3 regions of the Desulfonatronum sp. SC1 genome follow, and region 1 is predicted to be linked to each of the others. Evidence: predicted binding sites of a transcription regulator. Region 1 holds the regulator's gene; each other region holds the start of a gene.

The links. Region 1 encodes sigma-54, which starts transcription at its own class of promoters, with help from an activator protein. Its sites were predicted from a motif close to CTGGCACGGNNNNTGCTT; they were not measured.
Region 2: a site for sigma-54 is predicted at 2,136-2,153, ahead of C6366_RS03600 (LeuA family protein). Genes of this name have one in related genera too.
Region 3: a site for sigma-54 is predicted at 2,328-2,345, ahead of C6366_RS03185 (DUF4168 domain-containing protein). Genes of this name have one in related genera too.

The regions. Positions count from the first base shown of each region.
Region 1 covers NZ_PZKN01000021.1:13,842-19,925, reverse strand. The annotation lists gene rapZ (RNase adapter RapZ) at 1-384, opposite strand, end outside; gene C6366_RS11900 (PTS sugar transporter subunit IIA) at 497-946, opposite strand; gene raiA (ribosome-associated translation inhibitor RaiA) at 950-1,495, opposite strand; gene rpoN (RNA polymerase factor sigma-54) at 1,569-3,002, opposite strand; gene lptB (LPS export ABC transporter ATP-binding protein) at 3,066-3,791, opposite strand; gene C6366_RS11880 (LptA/OstA family protein) at 3,788-4,339, opposite strand; gene C6366_RS11875 (hypothetical protein) at 4,352-4,912, opposite strand; gene C6366_RS11870 (pseudouridine synthase) at 5,233-6,084, shown strand, end outside.
Region 2 covers NZ_PZKN01000004.1:120,033-126,116, reverse strand. The annotation lists gene C6366_RS03610 (HD domain-containing phosphohydrolase) at 1-247, shown strand, start outside; gene C6366_RS03605 (nitroreductase family protein) at 464-976, shown strand; gene C6366_RS03600 (LeuA family protein) at 931-2,082, opposite strand; gene nifH (nitrogenase iron protein) at 2,505-3,329, shown strand; gene C6366_RS03590 (P-II family nitrogen regulator) at 3,578-3,937, shown strand; gene C6366_RS03585 (P-II family nitrogen regulator) at 3,934-4,308, shown strand; gene nifD (nitrogenase molybdenum-iron protein alpha chain) at 4,490-6,084, shown strand, end outside.
Region 3 covers NZ_PZKN01000004.1:24,753-30,836, reverse strand. The annotation lists gene C6366_RS03195 (sigma-54 dependent transcriptional regulator) at 1-633, opposite strand, end outside; gene C6366_RS03190 (ATP-binding protein) at 648-2,144, opposite strand; gene C6366_RS03185 (DUF4168 domain-containing protein) at 2,406-2,804, shown strand; gene C6366_RS03175 (tRNA-binding protein) at 3,501-3,845, opposite strand; gene C6366_RS03170 (2-hydroxymuconate tautomerase family protein) at 3,847-4,056, opposite strand; gene C6366_RS03165 (4Fe-4S dicluster domain-containing protein) at 4,170-4,754, opposite strand; gene C6366_RS03160 (FAD-dependent oxidoreductase) at 4,747-5,826, opposite strand; gene C6366_RS03155 (carboxymuconolactone decarboxylase family protein) at 6,032-6,084, shown strand, end outside.

The DNA of each region.
Region 1 (6,084 bases):
GTCCAAACCCATGCCCTGGGCTTCCAGAGGATGAGGGCGGCGGGTGGTGGCGTAGCGCCGGATCAGCACGGCGTCTCGAGCTTCCAGAAAGACCAGCTTCGGGCTCATCCCGGCCTGATCCATCCGCTCCACGAACTGCTCCCATTGCAGGGCGAAGTCCGGTTGCCGCACATCCAGCCCCAAGGCCACCCCGGCGTACTGATCCAGCTTCATCTCATCGGACAGAGTCAGCAACTGTCCGGCCAGTCCGGCCGGCAGGCCGTCCACGCAATAATACCCCAAATCTTCGAAGACGTTCAAAACCGTGCTTTTTCCGGCCCCGGACTGTCCGGCGATCATGACCAGAGAGAGTTCGCTCGGTTTTCGCGGATGATCCACGCTCATTGCTCTTTGCCTCTTTTCGCGTCCTTGGGCACGCGGTACCCGTGTCCAAGGACGCGGACACCGTAGGGGCACGGCGCGCCGTGCCCCTACGGTGTGGACGGTTCAAACACCATCACGCCGAATTGAGGGCGTCCCAGAAAAGCTCCTTGTCCTGGGCCGTAAGAAAGGCGTGCCGAAAGGCCTCGTCCTTGAGCAGCCGGGTAATGGACGCCAGGATGCGCAGGTGCATCCCGGCGACTTGTTCCGGGGCCAGAACCATGAAAAAAATATGGCACGGCTTGTGGTCCAGGGCGTCGAAATCCACGCCCTCGGAACTGCGCCCGACCACCAACACGATCCGCTCCAGCCCCTCCAGCTTGCCGTGGGGAATGGCCAATCCCTCGCCGATGCCCGTGCTCCCGAGGCTTTCCCGGTCCTTCAGCACCCTAAAAGCCGCCTCGGCGTCCAGGCTCGGCTCCTTTTGGGCCAGGACGGCGACCAATTCCGCCAGCACTTCCGTCTTGTTCTTGGCTTGCAACTCGGGGAGCAGCAAGTCCTTGCTCAAGAAATCCCTGAGGACCATCGATTAGATTCCCGGGTCGATCAGACCGAAGTCGCCGCTTTTACGACGGTAGATGACGTTGACGCGCTCGATGTCCGCGTTAAAGAAAACCAGAAACTCGTTGCCCAGGGCTTCCAGCTGCATGGCCGCTTCATCCACGGACATAGGCTTGGGCTCGAAGTTGTCGGTTTCCGTGATGGTCTGTGCCCTCTTGCCGGTCTCATCCTGAGTGAAGGTGATCACGTCCACCCGGGCGGGCTGGTTCTTCTGGCCGCGACGATGGTCCTTGTTCTTCTCCTTGATCTTGCGCACCTGAGCCTCGAGCTTGTCCAGGACCAGGTCGATGGTGGAGTACATGTCCTCGCTTTCGGTGGTGGCGGAGAAATGCATGTCCTTGCCCGTGAGGACCACCTCGGCCATATGGCGATACTTTTCCACGGAAAGGTTGACGGCCAGCTCGCCCTGATCTTCAGGACGCAGGTAGCGGTTGATCTTATTGAAGCGCTCGCGGGCGTAGCCCTTGAGGTGATTGGACGGCTCGAAATTCTTGAATGTAAAAGTTATTTCCATGCGACACCTCCGAAATAAAACAGGTTCTGGGTTGGTTTGAGGTTGTTCGCTCCGTTGGGAGCGTCTGCGAAGGTTAAAAAATGGCCTTGCGCTTGGAAGACGACTCGATGTTCAGCGCCATGCGATACTTGGCTACGGTCCGGCGAGCGATGTTGACGCCCAGGGACTTCTTCAAAAGTTGCGAGATCAGTTCGTCGCTGAGTGGACGCTTGGGGTCCTCTTCAGAAATCAGCTTCTTGATCTCCGCCTTGACGCTTTCCGATCCGGCTTCCGAGCCGTCGTCCATACCCAAGGCGCTGTTGAAGAAAAATTTCAGTTCATACGTTCCGTGGGGCGTGCTCATGTATTTGCTTGTCGTTATCCGGCTGACCGTGGACTCGTGCATGTTGATATCCAGGGCCACGTCCTTGAGAATCATCGGCTTCAGATGCGTCACCCCGTGACGGAAAAATTCGATCTGGAACCGAACAATGCTTTCGGCGACCTTATGCAGGGTCCGCTGGCGCTGGTACAGGCTTTTCATCAACCAGTGGGCGGATCGGACCTTTTCCTGAATATAGTCCTTGACCCCCTTGTCGTGAACAGACAGCTCCTTGGCGTAGGCCTCGTTGATCATCAAGCCCGGTATCTCGTCCTCGTTCAGAACCACGATGAAATCGCCGCCGTGCTGGAGGATGTAAACGTCCGGGCTGGTGAACTGAGGGTCCTCGGAGCCGAAGCTTTTGCCGGGCATGGGGTCCAGGCGCTGAATGCAGTCCAGGTAATGCTTGATTTCCTCCATGGAAAGCTTGAACTTTTTGGCTAACGGCTTGTAGCGCCGCTTTTCCAGCTCCTCAAGATGGTCCTTGACCAGGGAGACCAGAATCGGGTCGTCCAGCCCCAGTTCGTCCATCTGGACCAGCAGGCACTCCCGCAGATTTCTTGCGCAGACCCCCACGGGGTCCAGGCGCTGCATGATCCGCAGGATCCGCTCCGCCTCCTCCGCCTCGCACCCAGCCATGGCGGCGATGTCCTCAATGGACTCGCAAAGATACCCCACGGCATCCAGGTTGCCAAGGATCACCTCGCTGACGGCCAGTTCCCGTTCCGACAGGGCGGAAAGCCGCAACTGCCAGGAAAGATGGCCAATCAGCGTGGACTTGCCGGCCAGCCGGGCCTCGAAACTCATTCCCTCTTCCGGGATTTCCCAGTCCCGGCCCTGGATCTGTCGACTGATGCTGGAAAATTCTCCCAGGTAGTCCTGCCACTCAGAATCGTGAAGTTGCCGGGGCTCCTCGACGTTGACGGACTGGAACCGGCTCTCCGCGGGATCCTTTTTCGGGGCTTCCACCGTCTCGTCAATGCTTTCCGGCACGATTTCCAACACAGGGTTTTCCAACAATTCTTGCTGGATGCTTTCCACCAACTCCAGCCTGGAAAGCTGAAGCAGCTTAATGGCTTGTTGCAGTTGGGGGGTCATCACCAACTGCTGCGTCAACTTCAGTTGCTGGCGCAGTTCAAGAGCCATGTCGCGTTCTCGCCTCCATGACCGGGCTGAACAGTTGGAACGCCATTCCCGATTGTTGATCAATCATAAGCAAAAGTCCTCACCGAGATAGACCTTCCGAGCGATGGGGTCGGCCACGATGGCCTCCGGCGACCCTTCAAAAATGGCCCGTCCTTCGAAGACGATGGACGCCCTGTCGCAAATCTTCAGCGTTTCATGGACGTTGTGATCCGAAATCAACACCCCGATCCCCCGCTCCTTGAGGGACATGACGATCTCCTGGATGTCGTCCACGGCCAAGGGGTCGATGCCCGCGAAGGGTTCGTCCAGCAACATAAATTTTGGATTGCGGATCAGGGCTCGGGCGATTTCCAGGCGGCGGCGCTCCCCGCCGGAGAGAAACATGGCCTTCTGGTCGGCCAGCTTGGCGATGCCCAGTTCCTCCAACAGGGCCTCGGCCTTTTTGCGCTGCATGGCCGGGGTGAAGTCCGTGTACTCCAGAATGATTTGCAGATTCTGCATCACGGTCAGCTTTTTGAAGACTGAACTTTCCTGGGGCAGGTAGCTCAACCCCAACCGGGCTCGTTCATGCAGCGGCCAGGTGGTGATCCGCCTTCCGTCCAGGTCCACCACCCCGTTGGTGGGCTTTATCACCCCGACCAGCATGTAGAACGTGGTGGTCTTCCCGGCTCCGTTGGGGCCTAAAAGGCCGACGATCTCTCCCTGCTCGACCCGGATGGAAATATCCCGGACCACCTCTTTCTGGCCGAAGCTTTTGCGCAGATTCTTGCCGGAGAGAAGGGCCTTCACCGCGCCCCCTGTTCCCGAGGCAAAAGAAACATTCCTTCCACTCGCCGATCGGTGCGTCCCTGCACATCCACCTCTCTTTCTTCAACATTGAGCGTGATCACGTTGCCTTCCAATCGGGTCCCGCCTTCTTCCACCCGTGCGTTGCCCTCCAGGCGCAAGACGCCCTGGTCCACCCAGTAGGTGGCCATATCGCCGTGACCGACGCGATCCTCGTGCTTCAAGAAGACCTGGCCCAGGGCGATCATTTTTTCTATGTCCACTTGAGCCTCCATGTCCTGCTCCGGCGACAAGCCCTCGGGGCGAGCCTCCCGAGGCAGGGTTCGCAGGAGAACCACCAGCCGTTCCGAACGCAGCTGAAAATTCGGCCTGTCCACCCGAACATCTCCGATGAACTCGATCTGGTGGTCGCGATGGGAGTAACGTAGCCGCTCCGCTGTTATCCGCGTAGGAATGGCCTCGTCATCCTCTGCGGCGCAGCTCCAGCCGGGTACGAGGAACAGCGCTAGCAAGACCGAAAAAGCGAGCCAAAAGAGCCGCTGCAGTGACAACCGCGCTCTCATCTACAACCCTTGCGTGAAACTGTCTTTGGCGATGACGACTTCCACCCCGCCCTCGGCATTGACCACCCAGGTGTGCAGGTCCACGTCACCCCGCTGCGAGCGGAGTTGCAGCCCCTGGCGGTCGAGGAGGATGTCCCCGTGCAAAAATATAGTTTCATCAATCTGGACGAAAACGGCCTCGTCGGAATTGAGGTAGGTAGGACCATGTTCCATATGCACTCCGGACCAAAGCCGGATATCGCTGGTAGCCTGATCCACCTCCCCCAGGGGGGCGCTGACGATCACGGGAATGTCCCGACCACCCAGGCTTTTTACGATGGTCGGGGCGTTGAGCAGCACCATCTGCTGGCCTTGGTCGTAGGACGCGGACAGAGCCCGCAGGGTCCAAAGGGTTCGCCCTTCCTGGCCCAGGCGCATCTCCACGCCGCTCATGCTCACGTCCGTGTCCGCTGCGCCGGAGATGGGACCGACGGTTCGCCGTTCCACGGGTGCATCACCGGGAAAGAAATACAAACCGAGCAAGAACAGGATCAGCGCCCCGGCAATGGCTTTCCGACGCATGTATCCCCCACAGTTTAGAATCGATAAAAAATTGAGAGTACAATCTTTGCAAGAGAAAATCGAGTGCCGGTTTTCATCCCCGTTCGCCCCCAGGTCGCGGACCAAAATTCCGGCATGACAACGAACAACGAACAACGAACAACGAACAACGAACAACGAACAACGAACAACGGCTATAGACGGCACTTGCCATGTGGTCAAACCGGAACCCATCAATAACTTGTGGCATGTATGACCTGGATGCCCGCCTTCGCGGGCATGACGAGATTGGCGATACGTAGCCATTCCAAGCCATTTCCTGCGATTCAAGGAATCCAGTCTTGACCCCCCCGCTCACCAGGACCTATGCTCTCTGGATGAATGATTCTGGAATGCGGGATTCAGCGGCAAACACTATGCAGGCTGGCCATGCCCTCCGGCTGAACAAGGCCCTGGCCCAGGCAGGGCTCTGTTCCCGCCGGGCCGCGGACGACCTGATTCTGGCCGGGGCGGTCACGGTCAACGGAACCGTGGCCGACTCGCCGGGAATCCGCGTCGATCCAACCGTGGACCATGTCCGGGTCCACGGACGTGATATCCGCCTTGGTCCAGTCCAGCCGTCCGACCACCTCTATCTGGTCCTGCACAAGCCTTTGGGCGTCGTCACCACGGCCCATGATCCCCAAGGCCGCAAAACCGTCCTCGACCTGCTTGCGCCGGACATCCGCGGTCGCCGCCCTTTTCCCGTGGGCCGGCTGGATCTGCTTTCCGAGGGCCTGCTGCTACTGACCACGAACGGCGAACTGGCCCTGCGCATGACGCATCCCCGCTGGGAACACCCCAAGGTCTACCATGTCCGCGTTCGTGGCCGGGTCACCCCGGAAAAACTGGCGACCATGCTCGGCGGGATGCGTCTGGCCGAAGGAGACCAACTCGCGCCGGTTCGGGCGCGAATCATTGAGGACCGCTCACCCCGAACACCGGATAACGCCGTGACCCTGGAAATGACCCTCCGCCAAGGCGTCAATCGCCAGGTCCGCCGGATGTGCCGCGACCTGCGGCTGCACATCATCCGCCTGCGACGCGTCTCCCAAGGACCGATCCGCCTGGGCGACCTCCCTCCCGGTGCGAGCCGGCCGTTGACAGACCGAGAAGTTAAGGCCCTGAGCGCTTCCCTTGACCTCCTTCTTGAC
Region 2 (6,084 bases), on a different contig from region 1:
GCTCAGCCGCAAGACCGTGTATGAACTGCGGGAGGTCCGGGTGGACCAGTTGGAAAGCGGGATGCTCCTGGCAGAGGACGTTCAAAGCCAAAAGGGCATGCTGCTGGTAGCCCAGGGTCAGGAGGTCACTCCGGTGCTGATCACCCGCTTGCGTACCTATGCCGGGATCAGCGGTGTGCACGAACCGATCAAGGTCCTGGTACCGCCGATGGAAGAACGCGACAAACAGGAACAAGAGCAGTGCTGAAGCCGTTTAGGGGTCTGGCTGTTTCTGAATTGCCGTTTGTGAATCGTGGGACAGGCAGGATGCCTGTCCCACGATCTTGACTGCCTACTGCTGCCCATTCACGGCAGAAAAAGCACGGGTGATGAAAACGGTGAATCGAGACCAGCCAACTCCCTGAGGGGCTCGCGGAGTGTATCCGAACGGACGCACCTTGACAATTTAAGGAGGGAACAAGGTATGGACGTCTTTGAAACAATGCATACCCGACGCAGCATCCGCAAGTTTGACCCGGACAAGCCAATCTGCGAGGCGGATTTGGAAAAGATGCTGGCCGCGGCCATGACCGCCCCCAGCGCGGGCAACGCCCAGCCCTGGCATTTCGTGGTGGTCACGGACCCGGGCTTGAAGGACGTGCTGTCTCGGATTCATCCCTATGTGGGCATGCTTCGTCAGGCTCCAGTGGGCGTCGTGGTCTGCGCGGAACTCGGCTTGGAAAAATATCCCGGCTACTGGGTCCAGGATTTGGCCGCGGCGGTCCAGAACCTGCTCCTGGCCGCCAGGGGCTTGGGGCTGGGCTCGGTCTGGACCGGGGTAGCTCCGATCCAGGAGCGGATGGACGCCGTGCGCCGGATTCTGGGTCTGCCCAGCGGAGTGGAACCCCACGCCATCGTCCCCCTGGGCTGGCCCGCTCAGGAGTTCACGCATCAAGATCGATTCAGGAAGGATCGTGTCCACGTCAATGGATGGTGATCCTCCGCTGATCCCGAGACCAACACGTGAAATTCCGCTTCACGCAACGGCCGAGCCAACTTACGAGAAAGTAAGCGGATACGCCGGATCAGATTATTTATCTTGTCATCGGGCAAGGTGAAGCCCTCAAGGTGAGCGGCGTGGCGGACGGCTGACTTTCCGATTTTGTCGCCCAGACCCTGCTTTCTGCTTGCGCCGATTTTTTCCGGGGCATAGGGTTCGAACAGGCTTTGGTCTTTCGACAACCCTTGCAGGTGCAACCCGGTTTCGCAGGCGAACAGATCCTCCCCGACCAGGGCCTTGTTCCGGGCCAGGGGCACCTGGGCCGCCTCGGCGACCATACGGGCCAGGCGGATGCACTGCTTCAAATCATAGCCGGCTCCTCGCCTGAGGTTCAGGTGACCGGCGACCTCTTCCAGGGCCGCGATCCCGGCCCGTTCCCCGATTCCCAGCACGGACACATCCACGCTTTCGGCTCCCGAAGCCAGGGCGGTGATGGCGTTGGCCGTGGCCATGCCGAAGTCGTCATGGCCGTGAAATCCCACGGCAAGCTCGGTCCGATCCGTGAACCAGCGCACAAGTTCCGCGGTTTCCAGCGGTGTGAGCAGACCCACGGTGTCTGAAAGGCGGATCCGTCCGCCTCCGCATTCCTCCACTACCCGAACGACTCGCAGGGCGAAATCTTTGTTCGCACGGGACACATCCTCCAGCCCGATCCCGACAAACGCCATCCCCAGCTCCGACGCCCGGCGCAAGATGTTTTGAAGCCGAAGCAAAAGGCCATCCCGATCAGTGCCGAGGCGGTGCTCAATGTGGGCGTCCGAAACCGGGACGCCGAAATGGATGCGCTGAACGCCCATGGCGGCCAAGCGATCCAGGTCCAGGAGCCGCAACGGCGACCAGACCGTCAGCCTGGCCCGCTCAGACGGATCTTCCTTTCGTCCGTGCCGGAGCAGGTCCGTCAGCCCGTCCTGCCCGGCCCAGCCTATCTCCACCTCATCTATCCCCGCCTGGATCAATCCGGAAAGGATGTCCCGACGCAGCGCGTCTGAAAAATAGACGCCGAACATCTGCGCACCTTCGCGCAACGTACTGTCGATGAGCATGTGGTTTCCTTGTCGTTGTTTCGGGAGTGGCTATCACGCCCTTTGACCGGAACAAGCAGGATCGGTGCCATGGTACGTTTCTCGCGTTTCCATCGCCAACCTGTAGGGGCACGGCGCACCGTACCCCTGCGGAATTCCGTGCCCTGGCCATCACCCCGCGACATTCTCGCCAACCTGTAGGGGCACGGCGCGCCGTGCCCCTACATAATCACGGGCCCCTACAAAACCGTGATGACCTACAAAATTGTCGTTCACCTTTGTCTTGTTTGTATGGGCGGCCAACTGCTTTCATTTCGACAAAATATTATTACAACTAATTGAAATAATTTATTTTAATTCATTCAGGTAATCCAATTTCAGTCCCTGGCATGCTCCTTGCCCTATGCCTTCCATTCTCAACACTCAATCTTCGGGAGGAATGTATGCGCAAGGTTGCTATTTATGGAAAAGGTGGAATCGGAAAATCCACGACAACACAGAATACCGTCGCCGCTCTCGCTGAGATGGGGCGCAAGGTGATGATCGTGGGATGCGACCCCAAGGCGGACTCCACACGCTTGCTGCTGCACGGTCTGCATCAGCGTACGGTCTTGGACACTCTTCGTGAAGAGGGCGAGGACGTGGAGTTGGAAGATGTTCTCCTGGGCGGATTCGGTGGGACGCTCTGCACGGAGTCCGGCGGTCCCGAGCCCGGTGTGGGCTGCGCCGGCCGGGGCATTATTACCAGTATCAATTTGCTGGAGCAGCTTGGCGCGTACAAGGAAGACAAGAATTTGGACTATGTTTTCTACGACGTTCTGGGCGACGTGGTCTGCGGCGGGTTCGCCATGCCCATTCGCGAAGGCAAGGCTCAGGAGATTTACATCGTCGTCTCAGGGGAAATGATGGCCATGTATGCGGCCAACAATATCTGTAAGGGCATTGTCAAGTTTGCCGAGGCAGGCGGCGTGCGGTTGGGTGGACTGATCTGCAACAGCCGAAATGTGGACAACGAGCGGGAGATGATCCTGGAGTTGGCCAAACGCTTGGGAACCCAGATGATCCACTTCGTGCCTCGCGACAACATGGTTCAGAGGGCCGAAATCAACCGCAAGACGGTCATCGATTTCGAACCGACGCATGCTCAAGCCGATGAATACCGAGCCCTGGCCAAGAAAATGGACGGCAACGAAATGTTCGTCGTGCCCAAACCCATGGAGATCGAAGAACTGGAGACACTGCTCATTGATTACGGCATCGCCAACTAGTTTTCATCCGAAAACGGCCTTTTTCCCTTTTGGCTGCGTCACTCATCACAATTATTCGTCAACGTATTGAAATACGCCTCCTCATAATTGCTTGAGTTCCTTGCCAAAAGAAAAAAATCCTCGTTTTCGGATTGAAAACTGCCAGTTTCATTATCTGAAAAAGAGAGTTTTCGGATGAAAAACAACGAGATTTCAGTTTTTCAACCCAGTGTATTCCACATTTCAACCAACCATAAGGGAGAAGCGATATGTTGATCATGGTCAGGGCGATTGTGCGGCCCGATAAAGCGGATGATGTTTTGAAGTCCCTGATGGATGCCGGCTATCCGGCGGTGACCAAGTTTTCCGTGGCCGGTCGCGGCAAACAGCGCGGCATCAAGATCGGGGAGGTCACCTACGACGAGATCCCCAAGGTGTTGCTGATGAGCGTTGTCGGCGTCAATGACAAGGATTTCGTAATCAAGACCATCATGGAAGCCGCCCGGACCGGTGAGAAGGGCGCGTTCGGCGACGGCAAAATTTTTCTGAGCCCGGTAGAGGAGATGTACACCATAAGCTCCGGGATCAAGGAGACCGAAGGAGCGGACTTGAAGGGGGTCGGAGTATGAAGGAGATCATTGCCGTCATTCGGATGAACATGGTTAACAAGACCAAGGAAGCCTTGGCCGAGGCCGGGGTACCGGCGTTTTTCGCCCTGGAGGCCCAGGGCCGGGGCAAGGGATTGATCAATTCCGCTCTGCTCAAGGGCGCGGAGAAGGGCTACGAGGAAGCCGCCGAGCTTCTGGGAGAAAAGGGTCGCCTGTATCCCAAGCGCGTTTTTTCCGTGGTCGTCACGGACGACCAAGTGGAGGACGTGGTGAACACGATCATGGACGTGAACAAAACCGGCAAGCCCGGAGACGGGAAGATTTTCGTCAGTCCGGTCTTTGACTCCGTCCGGGTGCGCACCGGGGAGAAAGGGAACAAATCAATCGACTAGCAGTCCGTTGAAAAACTCCCAATTGCCGCGTCGCCGCAAGAAAATCAAACTCTCACGTATGAAGAAATTCGCTTCGACCTTGATTTTCTCTTGCTCCTTGCTCTTGGGGTTTTTGAACGAACTGTCATGTGAGGACTGTCTCAAAAATGAGTAGGTAAGCTTGGCCTTGCCAGGAGGAAACATGACCGCCATCACGAAGAAAAAAAAGTTCGTCCAGATAGATCCAACCGATTTGGTTCAGGATCTTCTGAAAAAATATCCGACCAAGGTGGCCCGGAAGCGGGCCAAGCAGATCATGGTCAAGGAGGCCGAAGGCGCGGCGACTCCGGAAATGGGCGCCAATGTCCGGACCATTCCGGGCATCATCACCATGCGCGGTTGCACCTACGCCGGTTGCAAGGGCGTTATTCTCGGCCCGACCCGGGACATCGTGAACATTACCCACGGACCCATCGGCTGCGGGTTCTACTCCTGGTTGACCCGGCGCAACCAGACCTACACTGAGACGGACGCCGATGAAAATTTCATGACCTACGCTTTTTCCACGGACATGAACGAAAACGACATCGTTTTCGGCGGGGAAAAGAAGCTCAAACAGGCGATCAAGGAAGCCTACGAGCTGTTCCATCCCAAGGCCATCGCCATCTTCTCCACCTGCCCGGTGGGCCTGATCGGCGACGACGTGCATGCCGTGGCCAGGGAGATGAAGGAAGCGCTGGGCATCAACGTCTTCGGTTTCAGCTGCGAAGGGTACAAGGGCGTCAGCCAGTCCGCGGGCCACCACATCGCCAACAACCAGATTTTCAAGCACGTGGTCGGCACCAAGGACGAGATCAAGGTTGGGGAATTCAAGATCAACCTGCTGGGGGAATACAACATCGGCGGGGACGGCTTCGAGATCGACCGGATTCTGGACAAGTGCGGAATCACCGTAATCTCCACCTTCAGCGGCAATTCCACCTACGACCAGTTTGCCACGTCCCACGCCGCTGATCTGAACACGGTCATGTGCCACCGCTCCATCAACTACGTGGCCGAGATGATGGAGACCAAGTACGGGATTCCGTGGATCAAGGTGAACTTCATCGGCGCGGAGGCCACGGCCAAGTCCCTGCGCAAGATCGCCCAGTACTTCGACTCGCCCAAGCTGACCGAGCGGGTGGAAGCGGTGATCGCCGAGGAAATGCCGACGGTCAAGCTGGCCGTGGACATGGTCCGCCCCAGGACGGAGGGCAAGACGGCCATGCTCTTCGTGGGCGGCTCCCGTGCCCACCATTATCAGGAGCTGTTCAAGGAACTGGGGATGCGGACCATTTCCGCGGGATACGAGTTCGCCCACCGCGACGATTACGAAGGACGCCACGTGATCCCGGAGATCAAGATCGACGCGGACAGCCGGAACATTGAGGAACTGGAAGTGGAGCCCTGCGCTGAGAGCTATAATCCGCGTAAAACACCGGAAGAAATCAAGAAGTTGGAAGAGTCCGGTTTCAAGTTCAAGGAATACGAGGGAATGATCCCGGATATGCCGACCAAGTCCCTGGTGATCGACGATCTGAACCAGTACGAGGCCGAGAAGCTGATAGAAATCATGAAGCCGGACATCTTTTGCGCCGGAATCAAGGAAAAGTACTCGGTCCAGAAGCTGGGCATCCCCCTGAAGCAGTTGCACAACTATGACATCGGCGGCCCCTACGCCGGGTTCAAGGGGGCCGTCAATTTCTACCAGGACATCGATCGGATGGTGAACAGCAAGGTCTGGTCCTATCTCAAGGC
Region 3 (6,084 bases), on a different contig from region 1:
GCAGTTCACGGCCTGAAGCGCCCCTTTCCGCCGCGGGCTGGCCGCATGCACCGCCCTGGCCACCAATTCCTTGCCCGTTCCCGACTCCCCCAGGATCAGCACCGGTCCATCGGCTTGGGACACGCGGTTGATCTGATCGAACAGGCCGCGCATGGCCGGGCTTTGACCGACCATGCCGTGAAACGCGTCCTGGCTCAGATAATCCCGGATGCGTTGAATCTCCTGGCGCAACGCCCTGTTTTCCATTATTCGGGCCACCGTCAGGGTGAAATGATCCAGATCCAGCGGCTTGGTCAGGAAATCCTCGGCCCCGGCCTTGAGCGCCTCCACGGCCTTGGAAATGCTTCCAAAGGCCGTGATCAAGAGAAAATCCGGAGAGTTATCCTTCTCTTCGCTTTTGATCCGTCGCAACAGTTCCAGGCCATCCATCCCCGGCAATCGCAGATCACTGACCACCAACTCCGGTCGCCATTCCTGGATTACGGCCAGGGCCTTTTCAGCATTGTCCACCCAGTGGGCGGTCAGGTCGTGGTCGTCCAGTTCCTGGATCAGGAGCTGTCCGAAAGATTGATCGTCCTCAACGACCAGCACCTTGTTGCCGCCGACACCCTGCTCTGTTTGGCGTGGAGCCATGCTCAGCTCTCCTTTTAACCCTGGGTCGTGGGCTGGTGGTCAACGGGCAGCCAGATGCGAAAGAACGCTCCCCCCAGCCGGCTCTTGCCAAAATCGATGCTCCCTTCGTGGTCCCGAAGAATACCGTGGACCACGGCCAAACCCAGCCCGGTACCATGGCCTACGCTTTTTGTCGTGAAGAACGGTTCAAACAGCTTGGATTCTATATCCTCTGGAATGCCTGGACCATCGTCGTCCACCTGCATCCACGCTTGGTCGTTCTCTCTGCCCCAGGAGACGACGACTCGCCCGCCGGTGGCGGACTGGACCGCGTTGCGGATCAGGTTGACCAAGGCCTGCTCCATGCGCACCGCGTCCAGGTTGATCCGAAGCGTTTCCTTTGCCTCGTTCAAGGGAAAGGATGGTTCCAAGTGAACCCGGTGTTTCTCGGCTTCCTCGCTTGCCGCGGACAGAGCGGAGCGGATCAGTTGGACCAAACTGGTCGGCTTTTTGCGCAACGCGTGGCCACGACTGAAGTCCAGAAGTTGGCGGATGATGTGCTCCATGCGGTCCACTTCCCGGCGTACGTCGCGAAGCGTCTCCACGATCTCGGCGTCCAGGCCGGCCTTGCGCAGGGCGCGCTGCGCCTTGCCGCTGACGACGCTTAAGGGCGTCCCCAGTTCATGGGCCACGCCGGCGGCCAGTTGTCCGATGGCGGCCAGTTTTTCGGCCTGACGCAATTGGGCCTGCAATTGGATCTGTCTGATGCGCCGTTCTCGGAGTTCTGCCTTGGCCTCTTCAATGGTATCCAGCATCCGATTGAATTGCCGGCCGATGGTCACGATTTCCTTCGGTCCGTGGGGGTGAAGGCGATGGTCTCGATCCCCCTGGGTCACTCTGGAGATGCTGTTTCCCAGGCTGGAGAGGTGACGGCCCAGGGCGCGGTGATGCCCGAAGAGAACGAGCCCGGACATGCCCAGCAACCCCAAGCCCAACCCCAACGCGACGCGAGCGCGAAGAGCCCGGACATCCTCCTGGATGTCGCTTTTTCGCCGGGTCAGTTGGAGCAGGCCGTTGACCTTGCCGCCGGAGTCGCTCAGCGGGACGAAGTATGAGAAAACCTCTCGCCCGGCCACGTGTCCGTACTCCCCGCGCTGCTCGCCGTCCGTGGCCAACTCGGTCAGCCGCTCCTGCTCCGGTGTCGGTTCGCTTCGCCCGGCCGAGGCGATCAGGCGCCCCTGCCGATCATACACATACGCACTGTAGACCCTGCCAATGGAAAAGGCGGATTCCACCGCCCGCAGCACGCTGCCTTGACGGTCCAACTCCATGGAATGGCTCAGCGGCAACTGAAGCGCCCTGGCCACCAGTTCCAGATCCTTTTGCATCCGGTGCTCGATATTCCGCTCCACGAGCTGCAGGAGCAGGTAACCGGTCAGCCCCATGGCCAGGGCCAAGGGCAGGATAACGGAAATGACCAGGGCAGTACGCAGACTGAAGTAGTCGGACAACGCCGGGATACGATGGAGCATGGTCCTCCTTGCGTGGATAGGGATGAAGTTGCACATGTGACTTATTTATACATGCCAAGAGGACGCACTTCAAGTTTGATCACGTTGAACGTTGTTTCCGTTTCGTTCGACAAGAGGCGTCAATATCTTGTATTATATTTATATTTTGAATTTTTTGTGATTGGGAGGGAGACTGTTTCGGTTCTGGCACGGTGCATGCTTAAAGAGGGATGATGCCGCTTGATGACCTTGCGGCTCAAATTTATTCGGAGGTTTTTGACGATGAAGAAGTTTTTTTTGCTGCTGACTGGATCAACTCTCGCATGCTTGCTCGTTTTGGCCTTGAGCGTGGGCGTTCACGCCCAGACCGGTCAAGCCGAGGGACAGCCGATGATGCAGCAGCCGGGAACCGCGGCTCAATTCAGTGATGCCGAGCTTCAAAAAGTTGCGACCGCATATCTTGAAATTCATGAGATTCGCATGGAATTGCAGGAATCCCTGGCCGAGGTGGCCGATCCGGAGTCCGCCCAGCGAATGCAGGAAGAAGCGGGGGCGGCCATGGTCCAGGCCGTCCAGGAGAGTGGGTTGGACGTGGACACGTATAATCAGGTCATGCAGGAAGTGCAGATGAACTCCGGATTGCAGGAAAAACTGGCGTCCAAGCTGGATCAAATGCAGTAGGTATGCTGGCGTAACGCCTGAATACTAAGGGGAAATGATGTTCGCGAAAAAGACCGTGCTCTTACTGATACTGGCAATGGGGATGTTGTTGGGGACCGCGTGCGGTCCTGAACCGGAAGAATACGAGCCACCGGCCAGGCCAGGGGAAAGTCCTCCTGGGTACGAACAGCCAACTGGGCAGGAACGTCCGTTGATGCAGCCTGAAGCTTCACCTGAAGCGCCAATGGGAGAGCCTGGGTCAGAGCAGAACTTGCAAACCGATGGACAAGGCCGGGAGCAAGGCGTGCCGTTTGACGCGCAGCCGACGCAATAGCGTCGAGCCGATAAGTCGTGGGGCGGATTCCGGATCTCGCACCGAGAGACCGAGTGCGGGAACGACCCATTCACATGGCGGATGGTGAACCATAACCATAAAACCATCTTCGTCGAAACAACGCCCCATGTTGTTGTTTCGTCGCATAAAACGCACGAGGGCCGGTCGATGCATCGACCGGCCCTCGTGCGTTTTACTGCTCGGCAATGTCTGAATTATTTCCCGACTGCGTGGAAGGTATCGTTTCACTCAAATGAATCAGTGCAAGATCATGGATTCTCGGCAAAAAATTAACGATGCCGGATATTTCGATATATTGAGTTTGTTTGCCTTGCGTAGAGATCGGCATTGGCTGGGTGCATGTGAGCCTTGCATTGCAACACTCAACCCAGCCTGGCCCCGTTGGGCACGGGCTTGTCCGGCACGGCCAGGATCACCCCGCCGTCCGGGCGGTAGAAGCCGGTCAGCAGGAACTCGGAACGCATCGGGCCGATCTGTTTGGCCGGGAAGTTGGTCACCCCGACCACCTGTCGGCCGATGAGGTCTTCCGGCGCGTAGTGGTCCGTGACCTGGGCGCTGGTCCGCTTGCGGCCGATTTCCGGGCCGAAATCCACCTCCACGATATAGGCCGGCTTGCGGGCTTCGGGAAAAGGTTGGGCGTCCACCACCGTGCCAACGCGGATCTCCACCCGTTCGAAATCCTGCCAGGAAATGGTCTCCTCGGCCATTTCACGCCTCCTTCTGTTTGCGGCGCAGGGCGGTGACCGGTTCCCCGCCGATGCCCCAGTTGTCCGTCTCCACCTCGTCGACGACCACTACCGTGGTCCGCGGGTTCTTGCCCAGCACGTCGGCCAACAACTCGGTGACACCCCGGATCAGCAGGGCTTTCTGCTCCGGGGTAGCTCCTTCCTTGGTAATTTTGATGTTCACGTACGGCATGGTTTACTCCTAATTTCCATATGATCGTTGATTGTTCCCACGCTCCAGCGTGGGAACGATCAGACACAAACAGGGCATGAATCCGCGTTTGGGAGGCATCAGTCAAGAAGCGTTCAACTGCCCTGATCTTCCTCCTTTTCCGCCGTGCCTGCCGCATAACCTTCCACGCTGACGGACTTCTTCATGGCCCGTAGGCCGACCTGGGTGCCGAAGCGTTCCGGGTGCATGTGGGACTGGACGATGCCCTCGGCTACCCGCTGACGCAGTTCGGCCTCGATTATTTCCGGGGAGCCGAAAAGGATGGCCCCGCAGGGACAGATTTCCACGCAGGCCGGCGTCATGCCCTTGGCGCGGCGTTCGGCGCAGAGATCGCATTTGGCCACGGGATTGGGGCCGGTGCGGGAATGGGAGATGGCGGCAAAGGGGCAGACCGAGAGGCAGACCATGCAGCCCACGCAGGTTTTGGGCTGGAGGATGACCGCGCCTTCGTCGTCCTGGTAAAAGGCGTTCACGTTGCAGGCCTTGAGACAGGCCGGGTTGGCGCAGTGGTGGCAGCTGATGGGCACGGTGATCCCGTCGCTGGTCCGGGTCATGTGGATTCGGGGCTGGCCGTACAAATATCCGCAGACCGCCTCGCAGCTTTCGCAGCCGATGCACAGGTTGTAGTCGATGTACAGGGTTTTCTTGGACTTAGACATCGGCCACCTCCTTCCCGAAGGCCGTGTCCTCCGATTCTCCCGTTGATTCCCCCGAGTCCGGAGGGTGAGCCTTGATCCAGCCGTCCAGGGATTCCGCGGCCTTCAGGCCGCTGAGAATGGCCCGACCGATTTTTGATGGCCCGGTGAGCACATCCCCGGCCACGAAGACGCCGTCGAACTTGGTCATCTGCAACCAGCCTTTGCCGTCCTTGGAAATGTCCTCCAGGCGCAGTTCGCGGGGAAAGGGATTGGTGGGCACCTCGCCGATGGCCGCCACCACCAGGTCCACGTCCAGCTCCCGCGGTTCTTCGCCTTGGGTGAAAACCAGCCGCTGGGCCCGCTTCTCGCCGACAATCCGTAGCGGCGTGGCCCGCTCCACCCAGCGCACTCCGCGCTGACGCAGCAGTTTGATTTCCATCCGTCCGGCCGGGGCTTCGTCCACCGTCTTGCGGTAGAGCAGGGTGATTTCATCGGCCCCCAGGCGGAGACAGCTTTGGACCACGTCCACCGCGGACAATCCCGCGCCGATTACCGCCACACGTCGCCCTTCGACCTTGGGGGGCGCGACAAGGGGCATTTGGGCCGGGGATTGGGTCATCTTGCAGGCCCGCAATGGGAAGAGAAATTCCAGGGACGTATAGACCCCGGCCAGGTCTTCGCCGGGGATGTTCAGTCGTCGCGGACGCCAACTGCCGGTGCAGATCAATACGGCCGCGCATTCGTGGAGTAGTTCGGACAGACTGACCATTTCGTCCACGAATTCATCGCCGGACTCGCATACTTTGTCCTGGGTGCAGATCTTCGTGCAGAAATGGAACCGTATGCCGTACTCTTCGGCCAGCTTTTCAGCGGCATCCTCGATGCGCCGAGCCGGAATCCGGAAGCCGGGAATCCCGAAGACCAGCAGTCCCCCGGCCTTGGGCAACTTGTCGTAGACATGCACCTCATATCCGGCGCAGGCCAGCCAGCCGGCCGCGGACAACCCGGCCGGCCCGGACCCGACCACCGCCGCCTTCAACCCGTTGGGCGGAGGCGGCGCGGAACAGAGAAACGCGTAGTTCATGGTGTTCATGAGCGTTGATCCTTTGGGGAAAACAGCGATACAGGCCTCATTAAAAATGAAAAGGAGGTTGCTGGATAACCTACTCCTTCTTTGCTAGATTGCAAGGCTGACGGCGTTATTGCGCGGCGAACGGTTCGGGCGGCATGGCGTGCGCCATGTACGAGGAGCGTTGATCGTCCGTTGCACCGGAAATTCAACCTCGAAGGAGATGCATATGTCCAAGGATAAATTGCCGAAGAATTTTCAGAAATTGCAGCAGAATCACCC